Regions from separate parts of the Ancylobacter terrae genome, predicted to be linked through region 1. Evidence: riboswitches for the same ligand, from Rfam matches in the RefSeq annotation. Region 1 holds a riboswitch; each other region holds the start of a gene.

The links. Region 1 has a riboswitch for thiamine pyrophosphate ahead of thiC (phosphomethylpyrimidine synthase ThiC). Riboswitches for the same ligand answer to the same signal wherever they lie in the genome.
Region 2: it holds a riboswitch for thiamine pyrophosphate, as region 1 does, so the genes downstream of both, thiO (glycine oxidase ThiO) here and thiC (phosphomethylpyrimidine synthase ThiC) in region 1, are expected to answer to the same signal.
Region 3: it holds a riboswitch for thiamine pyrophosphate, as region 1 does, so the genes downstream of both, thiD (bifunctional hydroxymethylpyrimidine kinase/phosphomethylpyrimidine kinase) here and thiC (phosphomethylpyrimidine synthase ThiC) in region 1, are expected to answer to the same signal.
Region 4: it holds a riboswitch for thiamine pyrophosphate, as region 1 does, so the genes downstream of both, ACEUEL_RS13585 (ABC transporter substrate-binding protein) here and thiC (phosphomethylpyrimidine synthase ThiC) in region 1, are expected to answer to the same signal.

What each region holds. Positions count from the first base shown of each region.
Region 1 is NZ_JBJGXH010000006.1:15,864-19,064, forward strand. Features, by position in the region: gene thiC (phosphomethylpyrimidine synthase ThiC) at 35-1,849, opposite strand; TPP riboswitch at 1,944-2,074, opposite strand; gene ACEUEL_RS21800 (ABC transporter ATP-binding protein) at 2,191-3,201, opposite strand, start outside.
Region 2 is NZ_JBJGXH010000001.1:638,537-641,737, forward strand. Features, by position in the region: gene ACEUEL_RS02990 (MHYT domain-containing protein) at 1-1,868, shown strand, start outside; TPP riboswitch at 1,932-2,055, shown strand; gene thiO (glycine oxidase ThiO) at 2,090-3,136, shown strand; gene thiS (sulfur carrier protein ThiS) at 3,114-3,201, shown strand, end outside.
Region 3 is NZ_JBJGXH010000001.1:1,010,168-1,013,368, forward strand. Features, by position in the region: gene ACEUEL_RS04850 (DMT family transporter) at 1-870, shown strand, start outside; gene ACEUEL_RS04855 (Lrp/AsnC ligand binding domain-containing protein) at 875-1,111, opposite strand; gene ACEUEL_RS04860 (hypothetical protein) at 1,266-1,604, shown strand; TPP riboswitch at 1,665-1,782, shown strand; gene thiD (bifunctional hydroxymethylpyrimidine kinase/phosphomethylpyrimidine kinase) at 1,843-2,694, shown strand; gene dgcA (N-acetyl-D-Glu racemase DgcA) at 2,907-3,201, opposite strand, start outside.
Region 4 is NZ_JBJGXH010000001.1:2,825,525-2,828,725, reverse strand. Features, by position in the region: gene clcA (H(+)/Cl(-) exchange transporter ClcA) at 1-208, opposite strand, end outside; gene ACEUEL_RS13585 (ABC transporter substrate-binding protein) at 451-1,419, opposite strand; TPP riboswitch at 1,504-1,622, opposite strand; gene ACEUEL_RS13580 (ABC transporter permease) at 1,665-2,417, opposite strand; gene ACEUEL_RS13575 (universal stress protein) at 2,561-3,201, shown strand, end outside.

The DNA of each region.
Region 1 (3,201 bases):
GCGCCGTTCCGGGATGCCCCGAAACGATCGGCCGTCAGGCGTCCGGCCCGGGCGCCGGCGTCAGATAGAGCTGGCTGTGCTCGCGGAACTTGGCCGCCATCGCCGCCATCCCCTCCTTCTGCGCCTCGGCGCGGATGTCGTGCGAGATGCGCATCGAGCAGAATTTCGGCCCGCACATCGAGCAGAAATGCGCGACCTTGTGCGCCTCCTTCGGCAGCGTCTCGTCGTGGAAGGCGCGCGCGGTTTCCGGGTCGAGCGACAGGTTGAACTGGTCCTCCCAGCGGAATTCGAACCGCGCGCGCGAGAGCGCGTCGTCGCGGATCCGGGCGGCGGGGTGGCCCTTGGCGAGATCGGCGGCGTGGGCGGCGATCCGGTAGGTGATCACGCCGGTCTTGACGTCGTCGCGGTCGGGCAGGCCGAGATGCTCCTTCGGGGTGACGTAGCAGAGCATCGCCGTGCCGAACCAGCCGATCATCGCCGCGCCGATGCCGGAGGTGATGTGGTCGTAGCCCGGCGCGATGTCGGTGGTGAGCGGACCCAGCGTGTAGAACGGCGCCTCGCCGCAGACGGCCAGCTGCTTGTCCATATTGGCCTTGATCTTGTGCATCGGCACATGGCCGGGCCCTTCGATCATCACCTGGCAGTCTTTCGCCCAGGCGATCTTCGTCAGTTCGCCCAATGTCTCCAGCTCGGCGAACTGGGCGGCGTCATTGGCATCGGCGATCGAGCCGGGCCGCAGCCCGTCGCCCAGCGAGAACGAGACGTCATAGGCGCGGCAAATGTCGCAGATCTCCTCGAAATGCGTGTAGAGGAAGCTTTCGCGGTGATGGGCGAGGCACCACTTCGCCATGATCGAGCCGCCGCGCGAGACGATGCCGGTCACCCGCTCGACGGTGAGCGGGATATGGGCGAGCCGCACGCCGGCATGGATGGTGAAATAGTCGACGCCCTGCTCGGCCTGCTCGACCAGCGTGTCGCGGAACACCTCCCAGCTGAGCTCCTCGGCGATGCCGCCCACCTTCTCCAGCGCCTGATAGAGCGGCACGGTGCCGATCGGCACCGGCGCATTGCGCAGGATCCAGTCGCGGATGGTGTGGATGTTGCGCCCGGTCGAGAGGTCCATCACCGTGTCGGCGCCCCAGCGGATCGCCCACACCATCTTCTCCACCTCCTCGGCCATGGAGGAGGTGACGGCGGAATTGCCGATATTGGCGTTGATCTTGACGAGAAAGTTGCGCCCGATCGCCATCGGCTCGGCTTCCGGGTGGTTGATGTTGGCGGGAATGATCGCCCGCCCGCGCGCCACCTCCTCGCGCACGAAGTCCGGCGTGACGATATCGGGTATCGCCGCGCCGAAGTCCTCGCCGTCGCGGCCGGCGCCGGCGCGCCGCGTCTCGCGGCCGAGATTTTCGCGGATGGCGACGAATTCCATCTCCGGCGTGATGATGCCGGCGCGGGCATAGGCGAGCTGCGTCACCGCCCGTCCGCCGGTCGCCCGAAGCGGCCGGTGGCGTATCGGGAAGGGCGGGGTCGCCCGTTCGGCCGAGACGAAGCCGTTATCCTCCGGCTTCACCGCGCGCCCCGGCCCGGCCGCGACGTCGCCTCGCGCCGCGATCCATGCGGCGCGCAGGCGGGGCAGGCCCGCGTCGATGGCGATGCGGGCGGCCGGATCCGTGTAGGGGCCTGAGGCATCGTAGACGGTCACCGGCGGCTCGCCGGCGCTCGGATGCACGGCGATCTCGCGCATCGGCACGCGGATGTCGGGGTAGAGCTTGCCGGGTCGGAACACCTTGGTCGAGGCCGGCAGCGGGCCGGTGCTCACGGCAGGGGTGGAGGTATCGGTCGTCATGGGTCGAGGCTCCTCGCGAAACGCATGGAGACCCAGCTCTGACAGGAAGATGTTGGGAGGATTCCCCGCGCCATGGGGAATCCGGCCGCGCTCGCGCGACGCACCCGCACCGTCCCTACGCCAGTATGAACTGGATCAGGTTCAACGGGTCACTGCGCCGCAACGGCCCGAAGGCCGCACCCAGCAGTATCTCAGCCCCTTGCCGGGACCCCCCTGGTGAATGCGGCGAGGGTGCCGCCGTGCCGCCGGCCTGTCAATCGGGCGCGCCGCCCCCGGCGCCGGCGAGGGGAGAGCGAGCGGGCAGGTGGGAGCGGAGAGGGGCGCGCCTCGGCCGCGGCGGCTCAGAACAGCCAGAGCCGGTCTTTCGGGAAACCCACCCAATAGCGCTCCTGCGCGGGTGTGGCGGCGGCCCAGGCCCGGACGCGGACCCCCTCGCCGGCCAGCACATATTCCCAGCGCTCGCCGAGATAGAGCGCCGTCTCGACGGTGAGCGGCAGGGTGTTCGCCGCCGGCTCGGTGCCGAGCGCGACACGCTCGATGCGTATGACGGCCTTCACCGCCTCGCCGGGACGGCGGTCCGCCATCACCCGGCCCTCCAGCCGCTGGCCGGCGACCTCGATGACGCCGGTGTCGGCCTCGCGCGCGACGAGGCGGCCGGCGAGGTGGTTGTTGCTGCCCATGAAATCGGCCACCAGCGCCGAATTGGGCTGCTCGTAGACATCCTGCGGGCGGCCCTCCTGCTCCACCTCGCCGCCGCGCAGCAGCATGATGCGGTCGGCCACCGCCATCGCCTCGACCTGGTCGTGGGTGACGTAGAGCGCGCTGATGCGGGTCTGCAGGATCAGCTCGCGGATCCAGGCGCGGGCCTCCTCGCGCAGCTTGGCGTCGAGGTTGGAAAGCGGCTCGTCGAGCAGCAGCACCGAGGGGCGGTAGACCAGCGCGCGGGCGAGCGCGACGCGCTGCTGCTGGCCGCCGGAGAGCTGGTGCGGGTAGCGCGCGCCGAGCGCGGAGAGGCCGAGCCGTTCCAGCACCTCGCCGACCTTGGCCCTGGTCTCCGCCTCGCCCGCCTTGCGCAGCTTCAGGCCGTAGCCGACATTCGCGTCGACGGTCTTGTTCGGCCACAGCGCGTAGGACTGGAACACGAGGCCGAGGCCGCGCTTCTCCGGCGGCAGGGCGATCTGCCGGGCGCCGTCGAACACGACCGTGTCGCCGAGCAGGATACGGCCCGAATCCGGCGTCTCCAGTCCCGCGACCGAGCGCAGTATGGTGGTCTTGCCGCTGCCGGACTGGCCGAGCAGCGCCACCACCTCGCCGGCCTTGAGCGCCAGCGACACGCCCTTGAGGATCTCGAC
Region 2 (3,201 bases), on a different contig from region 1:
CCGGCATGGCGGCGATGTGGCTGGTGAACCGCGAGGGGCTGCGTTACCGCCGCGCACTCGCGGGCGGCGTGCTGGGGCTGGGGGTTGCCGGCACGCATTACGCCGCCATGGCGGCGCTGACGCTGACGGCGGCGCCCGGCGCTCATGAGGTACTGAGCGAGCCGGTCGCCCGGTTCGACCGGACCGAACTGGCGATCGCGGTCGCCGCGATGACGTTCATCATCCTGTTCGTGGCGACGGTCGCGGTCATGTATGACCGGCGCTTTGCGGTGCTGGCCGCCCGCGAGGCCTCGGCCCTGCGCGCGAGCGAGGAGCGCTATCGCAATCTTTATCGGCGCACGCCGCTTCCCCTGCACTCTCTGGATGCGGGCGGCCGGATCGAACAGGTGAGCGACAGCTGGCTTGCGCTGCTCGGCTATGGGCGGGACGAGGTGGTCGGGCGCCCGCTGACGGATTTCATGACGCGCGAGTCGGCGCGCATGCGGGACGAGGTCCATTGGCCGACCCTGATGGAGACCGGCGAACTCACCGATGCGGAATATCGCCTCGTGACCCGCGAGGGGGCGGTGCTGGACTGCATGCTGTCCGCCACGGTGGAGCGGGACGCGGCGGGCCGGGTCGTGAAGTCGCATTGCGGCCTGATCGACGTCACCGCCCGGCGGCGGGCCGAGGAGGCGCTGCGGCAGGGCCAGAAGCTCGAGGCCGTGGGCCAGCTCACGGGCGGTATAGCCCATGATTTCAACAATCTGCTGGCCGTCATCCTGGGTAACCTGGAACTCGCGCGCAAACGGGCGAACGAGGATTCGCGCCTGCTCCGCATGCTCGACAACACCATCCAGGCGGCGCAGCGCGGCGTTGCCCTGACGCAGCGCATGCTGGCCTTCGCGCGCCGCCAGGACCTGAAGCCCGAACCGGTCAACGTGCCGGATCTCGTGCTCGGCATGGCCGATCTGCTGAGGCGATCGATCGGTCCGACGGTTCGGATCGAGACGCGCTTCCCGCTCGGCCTGCCCCGCGCGAATGTCGACGCGAACCAGCTCGAACTCGCCCTGCTCAACCTCGCGGTGAACGCGCGCGACGCCATGCCGGAGGGGGGCACGATCATCATCGAGGCCCGCGAGGAGCAGGTCGTTCCGGCCGGCGCGGTGCCGCAGGATGGCAGCGACCTGCCGCCGGGCGACTATTTCTGCCTGCGTGTGCGCGATACCGGCAGCGGCATGGACGAGGAGACGCTGGCGCGGGCGACGGAGCCGTTCTTCACCACCAAGGGGGTGGGAAAGGGGACCGGGCTCGGCCTCGCCATGGTGCACGGCCTCGCCGCGCAGTCCGGCGGGCGGCTGGTGCTGGCCAGTCGCCGCGGCGAGGGGACCACCGCCGACATCTGGCTTCCGATCGCCGCCGCACCGCCCGCCGCGGCGGTCTCGACCGAGCCGGAAATGGCGTCTCAGGTCGGCGAGCCGGGGCGGCTGGGGGTGCTGGTGGTCGACGACGATCCGCTCGTTCTCGGCGCCACCGCTGCCATGCTGGAGGATATCGGTTTCGCGGTGAGCGAAGCGTCCTCCGGCCGCCAGGCGCTCGATATGCTTGAAACGAAACGCGATTTCGACGTCGTGCTGACCGACCAGGCGATGCCGGGGATGACCGGGGTGCAACTCGTCGCGGCGATCCGGCAGCGATGGCCGCATCTCGCCGTGGTGCTCGGGACCGGCTATGCGGAACTGCCGGAGGGGGCGGATCCCGATCTCATGCGGCTCGGAAAACCCTTTGGCCGCGACGCTTTGGAGCGGGCGGTGAGGACGGCGTGCCAGCGTCGCCGGCGCGGGGCGACCAATGTGGTCAACCTGCCGCCGCGGCTGGGGAGCGGATAAGCAGAACCACGGACGATATGTTGTCGACACGGCGGTGACAGCGGGCCCGGGAGCCACTATATCAACGGCATCCGGGGGAGCCTCGACAGGAGGCTGAGAGGCCATCGGCGCGACGCGATCGCGGCATGGCGACCCTTCGAACCTGATCCAGCTCGGACTGGCGGAGGGAGGAATGCATGTCAGATCAACAGCTTGACCGAACCGGCGCAACGCCGAACGCGATGCGCGTGCGCATCATCGGCGCCGGCGTCGCCGGTCTCACCTGCGCCCACGCCTTTGCCCGCCGCGGGGCGCACGTCACCGTAATCGAACGCAATTCCGGCTCCGGCCGGGGCTGCTCCTGGTATGCCGGGGGCATGCTGGCGCCCTGGTGCGAGCGCGAGAGCGCCGAGCCGCTCATCGTCGAGCTGGGTCTCGAATCGCTCGACTACTGGCGGGACAGCGTGCCGGATGTGCCGACGAATGGCAGCCTGGTGCTGGCGCCGGCCCGCGATCTACCTGATCTCAAACGCTTTTCCCGCCGCACCTCGCATTTCGAGGCGATCGACGGCGCGCGCCTCGCGGCGCTGGAGCCGGACCTCGAGGGGCGGTTCGAGCAGGGGTTGTTCTTCCCCACCGAGGCGCATCTCGAGCCCCGCAAGGCGCTGGCGGCGCTCACCGAGAAGCTCGTTTCCGAGTATCGCGTCGACCTGCGCTACCTCACCGAGGCGGTGGATGGTCAGTGCAGTGAGGTGGACGATCAGTGCGGTCAGACCGATGCGAACGACGATGACGCCGACGTCATCGTCGACTGCCGCGGCCTCGCCGCGCGCGACACGCTGGCCGACCTGCGCGGGGTGAAGGGCGAGATGCTCGTGCTCTATTCGCGCGACATCCGGCTCTCCCGCCCGGTGCGCATGCTGCACCCGCGCATCCCGGTCTACATCGTGCCGCGCGGCGACGGGCATTTCATGATCGGGGCGACCTCGATCGAGAATGACGAGCGCGGCCGGGTCACCGGGCGCTCGCTGATGGAGCTCCTGTCGGCGACCTATGCGCTGCACCCGGCCTTCGGCGAGGCGGAGGTGGTGGAGATCGGCGCCGATGTGCGCCCGGCCTTCCCGGACAACCTGCCGCGCATCCGCCGGCGCGGCCGGACCATCCATGTGAACGGGCTCTACCGCCACGGCTTCCTCGCGGCGCCGGCGCTCGCCCGCCGCGCGGCGGCCGTGGCGTTCGACGGGGCGCATTTCCCGGAGGTGATGGATGAAGATCGTCGTGAATGGTGAGGACGCGCAGACGCGGGCGCCCACTCTCGCCGACCTCCTCGCCGAGCTCGGCTTCGAGGGCGCGG
Region 3 (3,201 bases), on a different contig from region 1:
ATCATGGCCGCCCTGGTCCGGGTCGTCTCGGTCGATGTCCCGACCGGGCAGGTGATGTTCGCGCGCTCCTTCTTCGCGCTGTTCCCGCTGATCGCGCTGCTGGCCTTCCGCGGCGAGATCAGCGCGGCGGTGCGCACGGCCAATCCGGTCGGCCACATCATCCGCGGGCTGGTCGGCGTCATCGGCATGGCCTGCAACTTCGTCGCGCTCGCCCGCATCCCCTTGGTCGACGCCACCGCGATCAGCTTCACCACGCCGCTGATCACCGTGGTGATGGCGGCGCTGCTGCTGCGCGAGGTGGTGCGGCCCTATCGGTGGATCGCGGTGATGCTCGGCCTCGCCGGCGTCGTCATCATGCTGTGGCCGCATCTGGCGCTCGGCTTCGGCGCGGATGTCGCCTCGACCTGGGGCGCGATCTACGGCCTGTGCGCGGCGATCTGCACGGCGGGCGCCATCGTGCAGGTGCGCCATCTGACCGCGACCGAGACCACGGCGGCGATCGTGTTCTATTTCCAGGCGCTGGCCTCGGTGGCGGCGCTGGGCACGGCGGCCTGGGGCTGGGTGGTGCCGGGGCCGGGCGCCTCGGCGCTGCTGCTCACCATCGGCTTTCTCGGCGGCGTCGGCCAGATCCTGCTCACGGAGAGCTACCGTTACGCGCCCGCCTCGGTGATCGCGCCCTTCACCTATTCGGCGATGCTTTGGTCGCTGGTGCTGGGCTTCGCGCTGTTCTCGGAGGTGCCCTCGCTCATCGTGCTGGTCGGCGCGGCCATCGTCATCGGCGCCGGCCTCTACATGATCTGGCACGAGCGCCACGAGGACGAGCAGCGTCGCCGCGAAGCCGAAGCGTCGGGCCCGCCGCCGGTGGCGTGAGCGTTCAGAACGCCTTGAAGGTGATCAGCGTCTGGGTGTCCTTGATGCCGGGCACGATCTGCACCTGCTGGTTCACGAAATGGCCGATATCGGTGCCTTCGGGCACGTAGAACTTGATCAGCAGGTCGAATTCCCCGGCGGTGGAGTAGATTTCCGAGGCGATCTCGGCATCGGCGATGGCGTTGGCGACCTCGTAGGAGCGGCCGAGTTCGCATTTGATCTGGACGAAGAAGGGAACCATTGCGCGACTTTCAAGGCTGGCTGACAGCGCAACAGGACCAGAATGAGGGTGACTACGCAAGGCGGCGGGATCCAGCGCGAGGATAGAAGGTGTGTGATTGACGAATTGCAATTTAAAGTTATATTTTACCTCCATCACGCCGGAGACGAGTGGCATGCCGCCGAAAATCGAGATAACGGGTAGTTCGTTCAAAGACGTTGGTACTGTCATCAAGTCGGCGGCACCAATAGATGTCCGGATAGACAACAGTGTTTTTGAGAGAATAGGTAAGTTCGTTCACATTCAGTCATCCGATCATTCCAATGTTCCACCGGATCTCTTGCAGGCGTTCTTTAGATCAGTCGAGCAGCAAAGAGCGAAATCTCAAGCGGATGTTAACCCAACTCATCTTGATAAGGCGGCGGAAGCTAGCGGCCTCAAAGCTTGGTTGATTGAGCATGGCGTCGATTTGGCGTCGTTTTTCGTAACTGTGCTGCAAGCTCTGTCGAAGTAGGGCTTTCACGCGATAACCCGCGGCTTGTCAGCGCCTTCCCCTTCCCCTATCAGCGAGCGCGACGAAACGTTGGGGTGCCCCGTAAAGGGGCTGAGAGGCGGCGTGTCCGTGAGGGCCGGGCCAACCCATCGAACCTGATCCGGATCATGCCGGCGGAGGGAACGAATCGTGCGGCGGCCGATGCGGGGACAGCCCCCGGCCGCACGGCGCGGCCCGTCCGTCGGCGAGGGAGAAGCCGATGACGACGCCGAATGCCGCGCCGACGCCGATTGCCGTCACCATCGCGGGGTCCGATTCCGGCGGCGGGGCGGGCATACAGGCCGACCTCAAGACCTTCTCGGCGCTCGGCGTCTATGGCGCCAGCGTCATCACCGCGCTGACCGCGCAGAACACGCTCGGCGTCAGCGGCATCCACGACGTGCCGGCGGACTTCATCGCCGCGCAGATGGACGCGGTATTCTCCGATCTCGCCGTCGGCGCGGTGAAGATCGGCATGCTCTCGCGCCCACAGGCGATCGAGACGGTCGCGGCCGGGCTTGTCCGCCACGGCCTGTCGACCATTGTGCTCGACCCGGTGATGGTCGCCGCCTCGGGCGACCGGCTGCTGGTGCCGGAGGCGATCGCGACGCTGCGCGAGGCGTTGCTGCCGCGCGCGCTGCTCATCACGCCGAACCTGCCGGAGGCGGCGGCGCTGCTCGACGAACCGGTGGCGCAGACGCCGGCCGAGGCGCGGGCGCAGGCCGAGCGGCTGATGGGCTTCGGCCCGCGCGCGGTGCTGGTCAAGGGCGGCCATGGCGAGGGGCCGGACAGTGTCGACGTGCTGGTCGACGCCGAGGGGGTCGTCGAACTCACGGCGCCGCGCATCGCCACGCGGAACACGCACGGCACCGGCTGCACGCTCTCCTCCGCCATCGCCGCGGGGCTGGCGCGCGGCATGGCCCTGCGCGCGGCGGTGGCGGCGGCGAAGGACTATCTCACCCGCGCCATCGGTGCCTCGGACCAGCTGACCATCGGGCGCGGCCACGGGCCGGTGCACCATTTCCACGCGCTGTGGAGCGCCGAACCGCGTTTCTGCCAGAGCGCGCGCTGATCAGCTAGCACGGAATGCCGACCGGATTACGCTCCGAGAGACTGCTTGGAAACTCGGTCCGTCATCCTGAGGAGCGCCGCAGGCGCGTCTCGAAGGAGGCTCCAGAGGGCTCCCGATCCTCCTGGACCATCCTTCGAGACGCCATTCCTGAACGGAATGGCTCCTCAGGATGACGGGAGCATTGTTTTCGATGCGCACTTTCGAGGGGCTGCTCAGCCCCACAGCTCCGGCCCGCCCGGCAGCACGGTCGAGCCCTGATAGGCGAGGCCGGGATCGCGGTCGCGGGCGAGCAGCAGCGGCCCGTCGAGATCGACCCAGCGCGCCTGCGGCGCCAGCAGCAGCGCCGGCGCCATCGACAGCGAGGTCGCGACCATGCAGCCGACCATGACGTCGAGCCCGGCCTCGCGTGCGGCGGCGACCAGCGCCAGCGCCTCGGTGAGCCCGCCGGTCTTGTCGAGCTTGACGTTGATGGCGTCGTAGCGGTCGACGAGGGCGGGTAGGCCGGCG
Region 4 (3,201 bases), on a different contig from region 1:
GCACCAGCCAGAGCGAGGCGACGGCCATGCTCGCCCCGATCAGCGCGGAAGCCGCGTAGAGGGGCATTCCGGTCAGGCCGAGCGGGCCGGTGAGCTGCGCCGGCCAGAACCCGCTCAGCCAGACCACGCCGAGATGGAAGGCGACGCCGGCGAGCCCGACCAGCGCGCCGAGCACCACCGCGGCGGCGTGATAGACCCCGTTCCCCATGCGTCCCTCCCCAAGCGTCCCCCGCCGCTTGGGTAGCATCGCGGCGCCGGGCCCGGAAGTCGTGATTGCTGCGCTGCGGCGGATGACGGCGGTGTGGCGGCTGCCGGCGGGACGACGGGGAGGGAGGTTTCCGCCGCCCGCGATGACGTTGGGGGACCTTCAGGCGTCCGTCATCCCGGACGAGGCCGCCGGCCTCGATCCGGGACCGCTCGCCCCGTCATCCCGGCCGGTCCCGGCCTGTCTCAGGGCTGCGGCACGGCGGCGGGCAGCACCGGCGCGTAGGCCGAGACCGGCAGGGTCGTCTCGATCAGCCCGTGCTCCTTCATGAATGCGCCGAAGCGCTCGTAGCGGCCGGCGTCGAGCGCCGCCGGGGCGTGGGCGAAGCGGCGCAGCGTGTCGGTCCAGGCGGTGCGGTTCAGCTCGTCGTCGAGCGAGGGATTGGCCTTCACGAACACGCCCCACGCCTCCTGCGGGTGGTTGAGCACGTAGAGCGTCGCGCTCTCGACCGCCGCGAGGAAGCGCGGCAGCCGCGGATCGGCCACGAGGTCCTTGCGGGTGATGTAGATCAGCTCGTCGAAGGCTGGCACGCCGTGCTCCTCGGGGAAGAAGGCGGTGCCCTCCTTGCCCTCGAGCTTGAGCTGGGTGAGTTCGAAATTGCGATAGGCGCCGATGACCGCATCGACCTTGCCGGCGGCGAGCGCCGGGGTGAGGGCGAAATTGACGTTGACCAGGGTGACGTCGGACGGCGTCAGCCCGGCGCTCTTCAGCATGGTGCCGAGCAGCGCGTCCTCGAAGCCGGCCACCGAGAAGCCGATCGTCTTGCCCTTCAGGTCCGTGAGCGTCTTCACCGGCCCGTCCTTCAGCGCCACCAGCGCGGTGAGCGGCGTCGAGACCAGCGTGCCGAAGCGCACCAGCGGCAGGCCCTCCTTGACGCTGAGATAGAGGCTCGGCTGGTAGCTCACCGCCACCTCCGCCTGCCCGGCGGCGACGAGGCGCGGCGGCGCGGCGGGATCGGAGGGCGGCACCAGCGTTACGTCGAGGCCGACGGCGTCGAAGAAGCCCTTCTCCTTGGCCACGATCAGCGGCGCATGGTCGGGGTTCACGTACCAGTCGAGCAGCACGGTGAGCTTGTCGGCAGCGGCGGCCGGCGTGAGGGCCAGCGCCAGCGCGAGGCCGGCACCGGCGAGGGTCTTCAGCAGGGTGTTCGTCATCATGGATCTCCCGACACTGTGGAGATCCGGCGCATGAGCTTCTGGGGGATCATCCGGCGGCGGCCCGGATACCTCGATCCATCGGCCCCGCCTTCGCTCCGTCCCTTCGCCGGCATGACCCGGATCAGGTTCAAAGGGTCTGGCGGCTGCCATCTCAGCCCCTTGAACCCTGAACGGTTCGCGGGACACCCCTCGGACATCGGGGAGGCTAGCACCGCTGGCATGCCACGGCAACCGGCGCGGGCCTACCGCCCGACCGTCTCCGGCGCCCACGGCACCAGGCGCGCCATCAGCCGGTCGACCAGCGCGTAGAGGATCAGCGCCACGGCGACGAGGATGGTGAGCGCGGCGAACACCATGTCGGTCTGCATCCGGGCGTTGGCCTGCAGCATGAGGAAGCCGAGCCCGCCCGCCGAGCCGACCCATTCCCCGACGATCGCCCCGATCGGCGCCACCGCGGCGGCGACGCGCAGCCCGGTCGCAAGGCCGGGCAGGGCGGCGGGAATGCGGATGAAGCGCAACAGCCCGCTTTCGCTGGCGCCGTAGAGCCGGGCGAGGTCGACGAGCCCCTGGTCGGCCCGGGCGAGCCCGTCATGGAAGGCCGAGGCGACGGGGAAGAAGATGATCAGGCTCGCCATCACCACCTTGGAGGCGAGGCCGAAGCCGAACCAGATCACCAGCAGCGGCGCCACCGCGAAGACGGGCAGCGCCTGCGCCACCAGCAGCGTCGGCCGCAGCATCCGCCGCGCGGCGGGCGAATAGGCCATGGCGAGGGCGCAGGCGACCCCCAGCACGACGCCGCAGGCGAGGCCCGCCAGCATCTCGCCCAGCGTGATCAGCGCGTTCTGCGCCAGCACCTGCCTGTTGGCGATGAGCGCGCCGGCGATCCGGACCGGTCCCGGCAGGATATAGGCGGGCACGGCGAGGGCGCGCACGGCGAGTTCCCACGCGGCCAGCGGCAGCAGGGCGAGCAGCAGCGAACGGCCGAAGGAAATCATCGCGCATCCGAAGCCGTCCGGATCGACGGCACCTCTCTGGTGGACAATATATATCGACGGACGGCAAGCTTGACCCCGGTCAAGGCGGCGGTCACGTTCGGCTTATAAAAGGTTCCCCAAGGGAGCCATGCGGAGGAAACGCGATGATCAAGGACATTCTCGTACATCTCAAAGTGGGTGACGGCCCGGATGTGGCCGCCGATTACGCCGTCTCGGTGGCCTCGCGGCTCGGGGCGCATCTGACCGGCGTGGCGGTCAGCTACGAGATCGACATCCCCCATGTCTATACCGAGGCGTTCTCGACCGACTTCATCGAGACCCAGCGCGCCGAGAGCCGGCGCCTCGCCGCCCAGTCGGTGGCGCGCTTCGAGGAATCGCTGCGCGCGGTCGGCATCTCCGGCGAGGTGCGCACCATCGACGGCACGCTGGGCGGTGCCGCCGAGCAGATCGGGCTGATGGCGCGGCTCTACGACCTCATCGTGGTCGGCCAGCCGGACCCCGAGCGGATGGGCTCGGAGGAGGTGGTCGCCGAGGCGGTGCTGTTCGATTCCGGCCGGCCGGTGCTGCTGGTGCCGCTGAAGCAGGCCAAGCCCTTCTCCGCCGAGCGTATCCTGATCGCCTGGGACGGCGGGCGCGCCGCCGCCCGCGCGGTGGCCGAGGCCTGCCCGCTGCTGGAACATGCCAGCCTGGTCGAGGCGGCGGTGGTCGAGGCCGGCAAGGTGAAGAGCGACGAGGTGCCCGGGGCCGACCTCGCCCGCCATCTCGCCCGCCACGGCAAGCAGGT